DNA from 3 places in the Mucilaginibacter sp. P1_A3 genome. Region 1 is predicted to be linked to each of the others. Evidence: riboswitches for the same ligand, from Rfam matches in the RefSeq annotation. Region 1 holds a riboswitch; each other region holds the start of a gene.
The links. Region 1 has a riboswitch for S-adenosylmethionine ahead of AC1D0K_RS23545 (TlpA family protein disulfide reductase). Riboswitches for the same ligand answer to the same signal wherever they lie in the genome.

Region 1 (4,296 bases):
CGGGAAAGCCGGGGCGGTAAAGTTTGATAATACTACAGGCAGGTTTCTCAACCTCACTAATAAAAAAACTATCCTCAGTCAGCATCCTGTTTGTACGGTTAACCTCAGTACTTATTTTATGGGCAAAGGCAAGCTCGATCTGGCCTTTGGTTTTAATTTAAGCGATGCTGCTTATAGCTACAGTTATAAAGGGCACCTGGGCTCTATGGATATGTTGGCAGCCAACCCGGCGGTTATGCCGCTGGGCCTGGTAAAAATAACATCGGGAAGGGTAAATAGTCTCGACTTTAATATTCACGGCAACAAAAAAAATGCTGCCGGTAAGGTCACATTCCTCTACAACAGCCTAAAGGTGGATTTACTAAAACGCGATGAGGAAAAAGGTTACGCGAAAAAATCGTTGATGTCTCTGCTGGCCAATGCCGTAATACTTAAACAGGATAACCCCGATGAGGGAAAGCCTGTACCGAGGTCGGCCAACTTGGTTTTTATCCGACCGGCAAATTTTCCCTTCTTTAAAACAATATGGCTTACGTTGCTCGATGGACTCAAGTCATGCGTAGGGGTAGGCAAATCGCAGGAAAAAGAAGCCGGTAAGCCAGTTACTGAAAAGGATAAAAAGGAGCGGGAGAAGGCTTTAAAAAAAGCAAGGGAGAAGAAAGAAAAAGAGGAAAAAAAATTCAGGGAGCAGCTTGAAAAAAAGAAGAATTAGAAAATTATACCCAGCGGATATAGCAGTTGGATCTGCATCTGGGAGATGCAAAATATGCGTTTTTACACCTACACGTATTGAAACTTGATCCTGTCATTAGGGAACTCATTACTGTGCTGTATTTTCAATTGCTTTAGTTTATCATCAAAATATTTATAGATCTTTTTCGAGTTTTTTTCGGCTTTCTGTTGATTCTCAAATTCTTTTTCCAGGTACCTGGAAAGGGCAAACAGGGTTCTTGGAAATTCATAAATGGTTATGGTGCCATCGTCTTCCTTTTTTGCCCGTACCCAGTAAGGGTCATTTTTTGTTGATTCACGAATATACACTACATCACTTTGTGCTTCTACCATATTGCAGTATTTAACCAAAGCGTTTAGGGTGCCCGGTATGCCTACCTTAACGTTAACCTTGCCTGGAGGGTAAGCTACAAGATTAGCATCCGGGAAAGAAAAACTAATATCGGCCTTGCCTTTTAAAAGTTTAGCCAGCCTGCCGGTAAAATTCATAAAATAACCCATCGCCAGTATTTCGGCCAGCGACCTTCTGTAATTACGCTTGTTTTCGGCATGGAAAATTATTGCTAGTATTACAGATACTACAAATCCAGACCCAAAAGCCATCCATTTATTGGGGAACGTAATAATGCCATCAAGGAAGCCGCCATAGGTACCAATAGTTGGTATAATGGAAAATATAAAATCCTTAAACGGGAAAAATCTGAAAGTAAAGGTCATGACTATCAGGTTATTAGTTAATAGTAATAATAATGATTAATTAAGTGGTATGCAAAAAATGTTGGAATTTGTTTGAATTACCACAGGCATTTTGTTGAGGAACACCTCATTCACGGCAGTGATGCGGAGCGTAAGGATAATAGCGTACAGGATGCCTGGTTATTAACCTTTTAAAAAAGAAAAGCCCTTCTTTTTTAGGGAAGGGCTCTGGAGCGAAAGACGAGATTCGAACTCGCGACCCCGACCTTGGCAAGGTCGTGCTCTACCAACTGAGCTACTTTCGCGTTGGTGTTTCCTGTTTCGAGTTGCGTTGCGGTTAACCGTGTGCCTATCTCGTTTTCGGGAGCGCAAATATAAAAAGAATTGAATACTCTGCAAGTGAAAAATACACTAACCATCTGCTTAATTTAAATTATAGGCCGGAAAGCGAATAATAAGGCTCTTATTTAAGTATCACCTTGGCTCAATTTGCGGCGCGTTGGGTGAAATTATTGGGAAGATATTTAAATGACAAATAAATTATATAAAGTCTATGTGTTTAGTAGAATATATTATATATTTGCTGACGAAATAAGTTCTTTAATTTTAATTATCAAGAAAGACTGAGGGAAAGGCCCTATGATGTCTTAGCAACCTGTAAGCCCATTGTTATAAAGGTGCTAATTCCTGTCCGCTATAAAAGGTGGAGAAGATAATATTCGCAAAATTATTGCACAGCCCATGGCTGATCATTATCTCCCTTTCTCTCTGAAATCCTGTTTAATTAAAATACTTAAAAATTTATGCCTGCTAAAAGCAGCATTAAAATTGACAACTATGAATATTAAACATTTACTCATTACCTGTTCGTTTCTGATAAGCGCCATGTTTGCCGGCGCGCAAACTGCAAAACCAACTGATCCTGCATCTATTGATCGTGGCTATATTGTAAAAGTTGGCGACCAGGCACCTGCAGATTTTGAACTGCAACTTGCCGATGGCACCAAAACCTCCTTAAAAGAGCTGCGCGGCAAAGTTGTTATTTTGCAATTTACAGCCAGCTGGTGCAGTGTATGCCGCGAAGAAATGCCCCACCTTGAAAAGGACGTATGGCAGGCTTATAAAGACAAAGGCCTGATTCTGATAGGCGTAGATCGCGATGAACCCCTTGAAAAGGTAAAGAAATTTCACCAGGAAATGAATATCAGCTATCCGCTGGCGCTTGATCCCGGAGCCGATATTTTTGGCCGGTTCGCCAACAAAAAAAGCGGCGTAACGCGTAATGTTATTATTGATAAGGATGGTAAAATAGTTTACCTCACCCGTTTGTATGATACCCAGGAATTTGCATCGATGCTAAAAGCTGTAGATGCGCTGGTTAATAATAAAACTGCATCTGTTAATTAAAAATACCGGGCAATTACGGAGTAAGTTGCTTGCAATTATTTATCCCGGTTGCTTTTTCTATAAGTCAATATCTTAATGTTATGAAAACAACAGCTACCTTTTTTCACGCCAACTATTCTTCTGATGCTACGCTGTTTACCTGCAATTCTTTCCATGGCTGTATGCAAAGCATGCGTTGTTGATGCTAACCCAACCGCAATGGTTATTTAATGAGTGTGCTTGCTGCAGCTTGTTATCTTTTAAATAACCACAAAGCAAAAATTAATTCTTTACAGGTACTATAAAGCATATCAGCGGGTATTTCATGCCAAAAAAGCTGTTAGCCAATGCTTTCATTCAGCTGTATTGATATTCAAAAACTATTCACAATCTATTTATCATGCTTAAAAATTACAAACTGTTACTGGCAATCCTGTTGCCATTTTTTCTCATCCAAACAGTTGCGGCGCAATCTGTTAAAATAAGCGGGGTGGTAACCGCAAAATCCGATGGCCTGCCATTGCCCGGTGTTAATATCTCTGTAAAAGGAACTTCCAATGGTGCTCAAACCAGTGCAGATGGCAAATTCTCCCTCAGCGCCAACGTTAACGATATATTAAAGGTTACTTATATAGGTTTCGCAGCGCAGGAGATCACCGTTAAGCAAGCTGAAAATAATTTGCAGATCATATTACAGGAGGCTGCCAATTCCCTTAACGAAGTGGTAATCACGGCCCTCAATATATCTAAAGATAAAAAATCATTGGGCTATGCTGTTCAGGGGTTAAAGTCGAAGGATATCTCCGAGGCTAAAGAAACCAACCTGGTGAATGCGCTGGCCGGTAAAATTGCCGGGGTGCAGGTAACCAACAGCCAGGGTGATATGGGTTCGTCCCGTATCATCATCCGTGGCGAAACCTCTATCGCGGGTAACAACCAGCCGCTGTTTGTGGTGGATGGTGTTATAGTTGATAACTCCCAGTTTTTGGGTACAAACGGATCAAGGGATTTTGCCAATGCCATCGCCGATCTTAACTCCGAGGATATTGAATCTGTAAGTGTACTTAAAGGCCCCAATGCGGCGGCCCTTTATGGTTACCGTGCAGCGGCCGGTGTTATCCTCATTAAAACTAAAACAGGTAAAGGCGCAAAAGGCTTGGGTATCAATATTAATTCAAATACCAGCTTCTCAAACGTACAGCTTTTGCCAAATTATCAAAATCAGTATGGCCAGGGCTCAAACGGTAAATTTAGCTATGTTGATGGTAAAGGCGCCGGTGTTAATGATGGTGTTGACGAAAGCTGGGGGCCGGCTTTGGATGGTTCGTTGATTCCGCAGTTTAATTCAAACGGCGTTGCTGTGCCTTTTATAGCGCACCCGGATAACGTTAAAAATTTCTTTAAAACAGGAGTAACCCTTAACAATGGTGTAGCATTATCAGGCGGTAGCGATAAAGCGGATTATCGCTTATCCTACAACAA
Region 2 (4,296 bases), on a different contig from region 1:
ATTCACGGCCAAAGGCGGCAATAGCTAATGGGTGCAAAAGGAAAAAGCCGGGCTCTTTCCACACTTTGGTTATCAGTTCGTCCAGATCGTCGGGGGTGGGAGGGCCCAGCCTGGTTTTAATTTTTTGTGATGGCGAAATACTGTTCAGTAGCCCGTATTCGGGGTTATTGATAAGTTCGCTTTCCTGCCTTTCTTTAACTATCTCGATAGTAAGGCGCAATTGCTCGCTGATCTGGTTATAAGGCTTACTATACAGGTCAGATACACGGGTGTGTACATCCAGTACTGTATTTACAGCACTCAGGTTATACTCCCTTGGGTTTTCTTCATAATCAACAAAGGTTGATGGCAGTTCACGTTCATCGCGCGAAGAGCAATCCACTTCTACATTGTTTGCGTGTACCACCTTGTTTAACCGATAAACGCCCGATTCAACCGGGATCCAATTGAGTAAATGGGTTAACCACCGTGGCGTAATGGTTGATAATTGTGGAACGGTACGGGTTGCTACCGCTAACTGCCTGGCGGCTACATCACCAAGGGCTGTTTGTTTTGCTTTTTGCTCTGCCATTTTTTAGATAATAGGAATGTGCTTTAAATAATGAATTTTAATGTGCCGTAAATACAGAATTACATGACATACAATTATAGTATATAAATTCTATAGATTTTATATACTATTTGATTTTATTACAAAAAATAATTTTTAGTGGAGTGCTGATATTAAAGTTCAGCTATTTTAAGGTTGAAGAGATAGGGGATACAGCGTTGATTTAATGATACTTAAATTGGGGATGTTTAAATGTTCTGGATTTTGTATCCGGTATTATTGCCTAAAAATGAATGCTTGAACACCCGCAATTTATTGAAAAACTAACAAAATGAAATAAATTATATAAAGTCTATAGGAATTATAGTTTTTAATATATATTTGCAACATCACGTTCTTTTATACTTATCCAGAAAAGACAGAGGGAAAGGCCCCATGACGTCTTGGCAACCTGTACCATGAATCTCAGATTTAGTAAAAGGTGCTAATTCCTGCTCCCGTTGGGAGGAAGATAAGTTGGTATAGAATTCTACACGTATTCTCTCCGGCTCTCTTTTAGATAAGTGTAAAGAACACAAATAAACAACTAAATACATGAACACTTTTCCCCAATTACCTGCCAATATTTACAGATCGCTTCGTAATGATGTAACAATGTGTTGTTAATTTAATGTTCCTTTAAAGCAACAGCCTCCTTTGCAGGCTAACTACTACACATCACATTATTACAAATAGAATTTACCAAATGAATAAAGTAATACTTACCGCTTTAACAATTGTTATCAGCACCACTGCTTTTTCACAGATCCTTACACCTGTAAAATGGTCATATGCTGCCAAAAAGCTTGATAATGAACAAGCTGTAGTATTTATAAAAGCTACCATTGATAAAGGCTGGCACATTTATTCGCAGCATCTTGCCGATGGCGGACCTATAAAGACCTCGCTAAAGTTTGAAAAAAACGACAACTACATTTTAGTGGGTAATACAACCGAGCCCAAGCCAGTAAGCAAGTATGAAAAGTCGTTTAGCATGAACGTGCAGTATTTTGAACAGGCAGTTATATTTCAGCAAAAAGTAAAACTTAAATCGGGCCAGGCATCGGTTAGCGGCACGGTAAATTTTATGGCATGTAACGACAAGCAATGTTTACCGCCAGATGATGTGGAGTTTAATATACCCGTAAAATAGTATCGTATATAATCAAAATACTTAATTAGTAAGCAGTTCAATAGCCACCAATTGATCTGCAGAATTACAAACTAATACCATGAAACTAAGATCAAATCTATTCACCAAAGCCCGCAAACAGAATGGTGGCACCCTTTTCTGTTGTTATTGCCATTGTTAAAAACGTAGTTACGTTTCCGGTTTTTAAATCTTAATCAAGATATACATCCTGGCTGTACTAAGTGCGTTGCTTTGCTATGGTGGTAAATCAGGCGTGTGCTGTGCAGTCCAGGATGTATATCGTTTTACAAGATAAATAATTACTAAAAACATAAAGAATTAAAAAATATTCTATTAAGTCTATAGATTTTATTGTATTTATCATATTTATTGCTATCTTTACACCATTCTAATTAACCCCACCATTAATTAGTTGATTTATAAAGAATAAGGGAGAGGAAGTCTCGATGATCTTATAGCAACTTTTCAGAAACCTGAAATAAGTGCTGAACTTTTTTCGGTAGTAATTATGCACCGGAATATAAATTAACTAAAAGTCATGAACACATTTAACATTCATTACCCACAACCACAACCCGCAGCCATCAAACGATGTTGTTGTATGGTTCAGTATGTTTTCTGGTTTTAAAAACCAGGCACCTTTAAAATTTATAGCGTTTTTTCAAAGGCTTATCAAGCCCAATGGAATACTTATGTCCAAATTTTCAGGCATCGCATCAATCAATAACAATTAAAACTTATACAAAATGAACACTACAAACTACTTAACCAAAACAAGGCTGCTATCGGCCGCTTTAGTGCTTAGTGGGGTTACGGTATTATCGGCCCATGAAACCCCAAAGCCTAAGTTTATAAAAGAAGGTAAATGGCGCGGTGAATTCACCGTAAGCGAATCAAAAGTACCTTTTAATTTCGAGCTGAAAGGCAAGGATGCCGAGCACGCTGTGTTTACGCTTATTAATGGTTCACGGAGGGATAATTTCCACGTAAAATCTGTAGGTACCGATTCAGTTTATATTAAAATGAACACCTATGATGCTGCGCTGGTAGCCAAAATTGAAGACGATGGTTCGCTAAGCGGCGAATATCGTAGCCTGGTACCAGGTTTCAGGGGTAATTCTTTACCATTTACTGCAGAATATGGTAAAACCTACCGCTTTGTAGAACCCGGCAAAGATGTAGCCCCTAAAGCGGATTTAACCGGTAAATGGGAAATCAAAACCTACAGTAAAGAGGCTGTTCCTGCATCTATAGCCTTATTGAAACAAAAAGGAAATAAGCTTACTGGCGTAGTGATGACCGTAGTTGGTGATACCCGCGAACTGGAAGGCACTGTTCAGGGAGATGAATTTGCACTGAGTGGTTTTACCGGCCCAAGTCCGTTCATCATAAAAGGCAAGATCAACGCCGACGGCTCTATCAGCGGTGAAGAAGGCTTCGGCATCTATAAAAATCTGAAGTTCGATGCTGCTAAAAAAACAGAGGTGGAATTACCTGATCCTTACAAGCTTACATTTTTAAAAGAAGGCTATAAAAAGCTTGATTTTTCTTTCCCGGGGATAGATGGTAAACAAGTGTCTCTCAGTGATAACAAATACAAAGGTAAAGTAGTGATCGTAGAGATCATTGGCACCTGGTGCCCTAACTGTACCGATCAAACCGTGTTCCTATCTCCATGGTTCAATAAAAATCATCAACGTGGTGTAGAAGCCATTGCACTGGGTTTTGAGCAGAAAGACAGCCTGGAATATGCCAAATACACATTAGGTAAGCTGAAAGAAAAATACGAGATCAATTATGACATAGCTTTTGGCGGCCTGGCCGATAAAAAGCTGGTATCGCAGAAGCTACCTGCATTGAATAAATTCATCGCTTTCCCAACCACTATTATCATTGATAGAAAAGGTGATGTAAGAGAGATCTACACAGGCTACACAGGTACGGTAACGGGTAAATACCACGAAGATTACGAAAAGAAATTTAATAAACTGTTGGACGAACTTATCGCTGAACCTGCCCCGGAAACAGCGGCTATCGCAGATCCATCAACCCATCCAGGAAACTAACATTAACTGATCCTATAATTTATCAAATGAAAACTATCAATTTAATTACCTCATTCAAATGCCTGTCTGTAGGTTTATTGTTTAGCGGTGCAGCTGCATTAGCCGCGGATAAAAATCCGCCTGTGAAATTTATTAAGCAAGGTGTATGGCGCGGTGTATTTACCGTTGCTGAAACCAAGGTTCCTTTTAACTTTGAATTAAAGGGTAAAGACGCGGAGCACGCGGTATTTACGCTGATTAATGGCAGCCGCCGGGACAACTTTCATGTAAAGCAGATTGGCAGGGACTCTGTATTTATCAAAATGAATACCTATGATGCCGCCCTGGTTGCTAAAGTGGAAGATGACGGAACGTTAAGCGGTGAATACCGCAGCCTGGTACCGGGCTTCCGTGGTAACTCTCTGCCTTTCACTGCGGAATATGGAAAAACTTACCGTTTTGTTGAACCAGGAAAAGACATTGCTCCGACAGCGAACCTGACCGGAAAA
Region 3 (4,296 bases), on a different contig from region 1:
TAGCGCATGGCAAATCCATATCACATTATCCTTCTCCTTATTTAATCTGCCATAAGTGTGAAAGCCAATCTCCAATTCATGTAATTGCTCGCCGGATTCAAGACCGAATGGTTGTGTGTACTTAAATATTTCTGTGTTCATTCTTCTGTTTTGTTATCGCGGGTACAGCTAATTTTAATTTAGCTGCATCCCGTAACAACTTTACTATATCACTTAAAAAAAACTATACTATACTAATTGGGCCGATGCCCTTTTTATTTTGGCAAATGCCTGTTCAAAATCTGCTTTAATATCATCAATATGCTCAATACCAACAGCTACACGTAATGAATTAGGTGTTACACCAGCTGATAATTGTTCTTCATCAGACAGCTGTTGATGTGTAGTTGCCGATGGCTGAATAATCAATGTTTTAGCATCACCGACGTTAGCTAAATGACTAACCAGCAAAAGATTGTCAATTAATTTACCGGCATCTTCCTTATCGCCATCTATCTCAAATGATAACACCGCTCCAAAACCATTTTTAAGGTATTTTTTTGCCAATTGATGGTAAGGAGATGATTCCAATCCAGGATAGTTAACTGATGCTACCTGCGGGTGCTGATCAAGCCATTTGGCAAGCTCCAATGTGTTATCTACGTGGCGTTGTACACGCAATGAAAGGGTTTCTAAACCCTGGATATTAAGCCATGAGTTAAATGGAGATTGTGATGGACCAAAATCACGTAAACCTTCTACACGGGCACGTATAATAAACTGGATGTTGCCAAAAGGACCGCCAATGCCAAATACATCGGCAAAAACCAAACCGTGGTAACCTTCAGATGGCTCTGTAAACTGCGGAAATTTGCCATTAGCCCAGTTATAAGTTCCGCCATCAATTATTACTCCGCCAATGCTGGTACCATGACCACCTATCCATTTGGTGGTTGATTCAACCACTATACTGGCGCCATGCTCCAACGGGCGAAATAAATAACCACCGGCTCCAAAAGTATTGTCGACTATTAAAGGCAGGTCATGCTTTTTTGCAAGAGCACCTATCTTATCAAAATCAGCAATGGTAAAGCCAGGGTTGCCAATAGTTTCCAGGAAGATAGCTTTGGTTTTATTATCGATAAGCGCTTCAATGCTTTCGGCAGTATCATCTTTGGCAAAACGTGCCTCGATGCCTATTCGTTTAAAGGAAACTTTAAACTGGTTATATGTACCACCATATAAAAATGGTGAGGAAACAAAGTTATCGCCAACTTGTAATATATTATTTAATGCAATGAATTGTGCTGCCTGGCCCGATGCGGTAGCCAAAGCGGCAACGCCACCTTCTAAGGCTGCTATACGTTTTTCAAATACATCGGTAGTAGGGTTCATAATGCGGGTATATATATTCCCAAACTCTTTTAATGCAAACAGGTTGGCACCATGCTCGGCATTTTTAAATACATAAGATGTGGTTTGGTAAAGCGGTACCGCGCGTGAACCCGTTGTTGGATCAACTTCCTGACCTGCGTGTAGTTGTAAGGTTTCGAATTTTAAATTGCTGGTAGACATAGGATTTTTTTTTAGATTATAATTAATTCTTTGATGTTTAAATGGACTTTGGAAAGCTGATAAGGAAATGGATATCAGTTTAACAACACGCGCGTTTTTCGGGATTTGAAAAAGAGGAACGTGCTAAAGCATCAACAGCAGCAACACATACACATACAGCTAATATTTGAGCTAATACGTTGTATATTACCGTTTTGGGTATTAAAAATGTTGCCTGTAGTAATTTTAACTAAATTTTTCATGGTTATAAATTTATATTCCCCGGTGTTATTTGCCGGGACAGGAATTGGCACCTTCTTCAAAATTGAAGGGTTGCCAGCGGGTCATTGAGCCTGATCTCTCGCCGCTTCTTTATAAATCAATACCCGAACTATGCGGAGGATTGATCGATTATGGTATTGCTACCAAATAATGTTCCAAAGATAAGCGGATATTTATTTAAATACCAAATTAAATTTTATTTAGATAAAAGATGGGTGGACAAAGGAGCATAAGTGTTAGGAAGAAATAAAAAAGCGTGGGTATCTGCGATCTCTTCTCTCGGCAAGTAGGAGAGAAAGGTTAAATCAGGTTAGCTAACAAAGCTTGGCAAAGGGCACAAATCAATCAAGGTTACCTGCACCGTTAGGTGCTACCTGTTTGTAGAAAAAACGCGCCCTTAACCTTTGCCTCGTTAGAGGCTACCTGTCCGCTAACAAAGTCAAATACCTTGCTAATTTGCAGGTAACGCCTACGGCGCAATTTTGTTTTTTGTTGATTATTGCTACAAACAGGTAGCGCCTAACGGCGCATGCAATTGTGTAAACATAGGTTTAGCGGGAGGGCCCGCGTAAGTTCTACATTAGTTAATACACCGGAATAGTTGTTTGTGAGGACACAAACAACGGAGTAAAGTAGATATTTTTTTAATTACCAATTAGTTAAAGACTGTTGGACAAATAAGCAAAGATACTTTGTTGATTTAATCCTTGCTCCTTGATCTTTTCATCCTTTATCCATTTAAAGCCTGCTCCAAATCTTCTATCAAATCATCAATATGCTCTAATCCAACCGATACCCGCAGTAAATTGCGCGGTGTTTTTGTATCCGGCCCCTCAACAGTAGCACGATGCTCTATCAGGCTTTCCACGCCGCCAAGGCTGGTTGCTTTGGTGAATATTTTTAGCTTGTTGATGATGTTATGGGTATCATTTTCGTCGCCCTTAACTATAAAGGATAACATTCCTCCAAAGGCCAACATTTGGTCTTTAGCAATTTCATGCTGCGGATGTGATGCCAGGCCGGGATATAAAACCCTTTCTACTTTTGGGTGATATTCTAAAAACTCAGCTAATAATTGCGCATTGTACACATGCCCTTTAACCCGATATGGCAGCGTTTTAATACTGCGTACCAACCAAAAGCAGTCGGTTGGGGAGGGGATAGCACCACCCATTTCCTGTACCTGGCGAATTTTCGCCCACCAGTCGCTTTTTTCAGCGGTAATTAGCGCCCCACCCATCAGATCGCTATGGCCGCCAAAATATTTTGTGGCCGAATGCATCACTATATCAGCCCCTAATGCCAAGGGCTGCTGACATATTGGGGTGGCAAAGGTATTATCAACAACAACTTTAAGTCCTTTTGCCTTTGCAATACCCACCACCTTTTTAATATCAGTGATTTTAAGCAATGGGTTTGATGGTGTTTCTATCCATATCACACCGGTTTCGGGCTTAATGTGCTGCTGCAGGACTTCGCTGTCATTAACATCAATAAAATCGAAAGTTAAAATGCCTGCGAACAGGTTTTTAAGCTGGTTACGCAAACCGTGATACATATCGTCGGGGCAAATAATATGTGTGCCCGGTTTAAGCGATTGAAATACCGCCATACCAGCCGCATTGCCCGATGAAAACGAAGCAGCATCAACACCACCCTCCAACTGAGCAATAACATTTTCCAATAATGAACGATTAGGGTTTGATGACCGGCTATAGATATGCCCACCAGGAAAATCGCCATCTACACCACGCTCAAAAGTGGTAGACATTACAATCGGCTGTATCACAGCTCTTGATGATCCATCAATATGGTTACCTGCATGTATGGCTATAGTTTCAGTTTTCATTATCGTATTATATGTTATGAACTCAAAGTAAATAAGATTATTTGTGATTTGCTGTAGCACTCAACCTCTTTTTTACGAATAGGTATAAAAACCGCAACCATGAAAAAATCCCTTATCATTACCTTGCTTATTACCATATGTTTATCAGCCTGCAAAAAAGATGCACTTACAAACGATTATGATAAAAGTTATTCGGCCTGGTTAAGTTTTAAACGAGCTAACAACAACTCCTATTCATATACGACTATAAACGGCTCGGTGGTGTCAGGTGTTAGTGGAGAAACCAAAATCACAGTGAATAAAGGTGTTGTTATAGCAAGAGATTATACGTCTTATAAATATAGCCCCAACGCGACCGGTACAGGGAGTGTAAAAACTACCTTAAGTGAATGGCACGAAGATAAAACCAATTTAAATACGCACGGAAATGTAGCAGGACAGGTACTTACCTTAGATGATATTTACAAAAAAGCTAAGAATGAATGGCTTACTGCTGATAAAAAAACTAATGATATTTTCTTTGAGGCTACTATCAATGGCATGATATCAACATGCGGCTACAGGCCCAAAGGCTGCCAGGATGATTGTACTATTGGCATACATATCTGGTATATAAATGCACTGTAAACTCA

Region 2: linked by a shared signal. The riboswitch ahead of AC1D0K_RS01575 (peroxiredoxin family protein) and the one ahead of AC1D0K_RS23545 (TlpA family protein disulfide reductase) in region 1 are both predicted to bind S-adenosylmethionine.
Region 3: linked by a shared signal. The riboswitch ahead of AC1D0K_RS00680 (O-acetylhomoserine aminocarboxypropyltransferase/cysteine synthase family protein) and the one ahead of AC1D0K_RS23545 (TlpA family protein disulfide reductase) in region 1 are both predicted to bind S-adenosylmethionine.

The regions. Positions count from the first base shown of each region.
Region 1 is NZ_JBFTZJ010000011.1:192,483-196,778, reverse strand. Features, by position in the region: gene AC1D0K_RS23560 (AsmA family protein) at 1-712, shown strand, start outside; gene AC1D0K_RS23555 (STING domain-containing protein) at 781-1,449, opposite strand; tRNA gene AC1D0K_RS23550 (tRNA-Gly) at 1,658-1,733, opposite strand; SAM riboswitch class I at 2,036-2,147, shown strand; gene AC1D0K_RS23545 (TlpA family protein disulfide reductase) at 2,266-2,835, shown strand; gene AC1D0K_RS23540 (SusC/RagA family TonB-linked outer membrane protein) at 3,215-4,296, shown strand, end outside.
Region 2 is NZ_JBFTZJ010000001.1:368,352-372,647, reverse strand. Features, by position in the region: gene AC1D0K_RS01585 (family 2A encapsulin nanocompartment shell protein) at 1-571, opposite strand, end outside; SAM riboswitch class I at 953-1,068, shown strand; gene AC1D0K_RS01580 (protein-disulfide reductase DsbD domain-containing protein) at 1,296-1,742, shown strand; SAM riboswitch class I at 2,157-2,269, shown strand; gene AC1D0K_RS01575 (peroxiredoxin family protein) at 2,489-3,808, shown strand; gene AC1D0K_RS01570 (peroxiredoxin family protein) at 3,835-4,296, shown strand, end outside.
Region 3 is NZ_JBFTZJ010000001.1:144,385-148,680, reverse strand. Features, by position in the region: gene AC1D0K_RS00685 (homoserine O-acetyltransferase family protein) at 1-141, opposite strand, end outside; gene AC1D0K_RS00680 (O-acetylhomoserine aminocarboxypropyltransferase/cysteine synthase family protein) at 229-1,554, opposite strand; SAM riboswitch class I at 1,804-1,914, opposite strand; gene AC1D0K_RS00675 (trans-sulfuration enzyme family protein) at 2,546-3,664, opposite strand; gene AC1D0K_RS00670 (hypothetical protein) at 3,764-4,291, shown strand.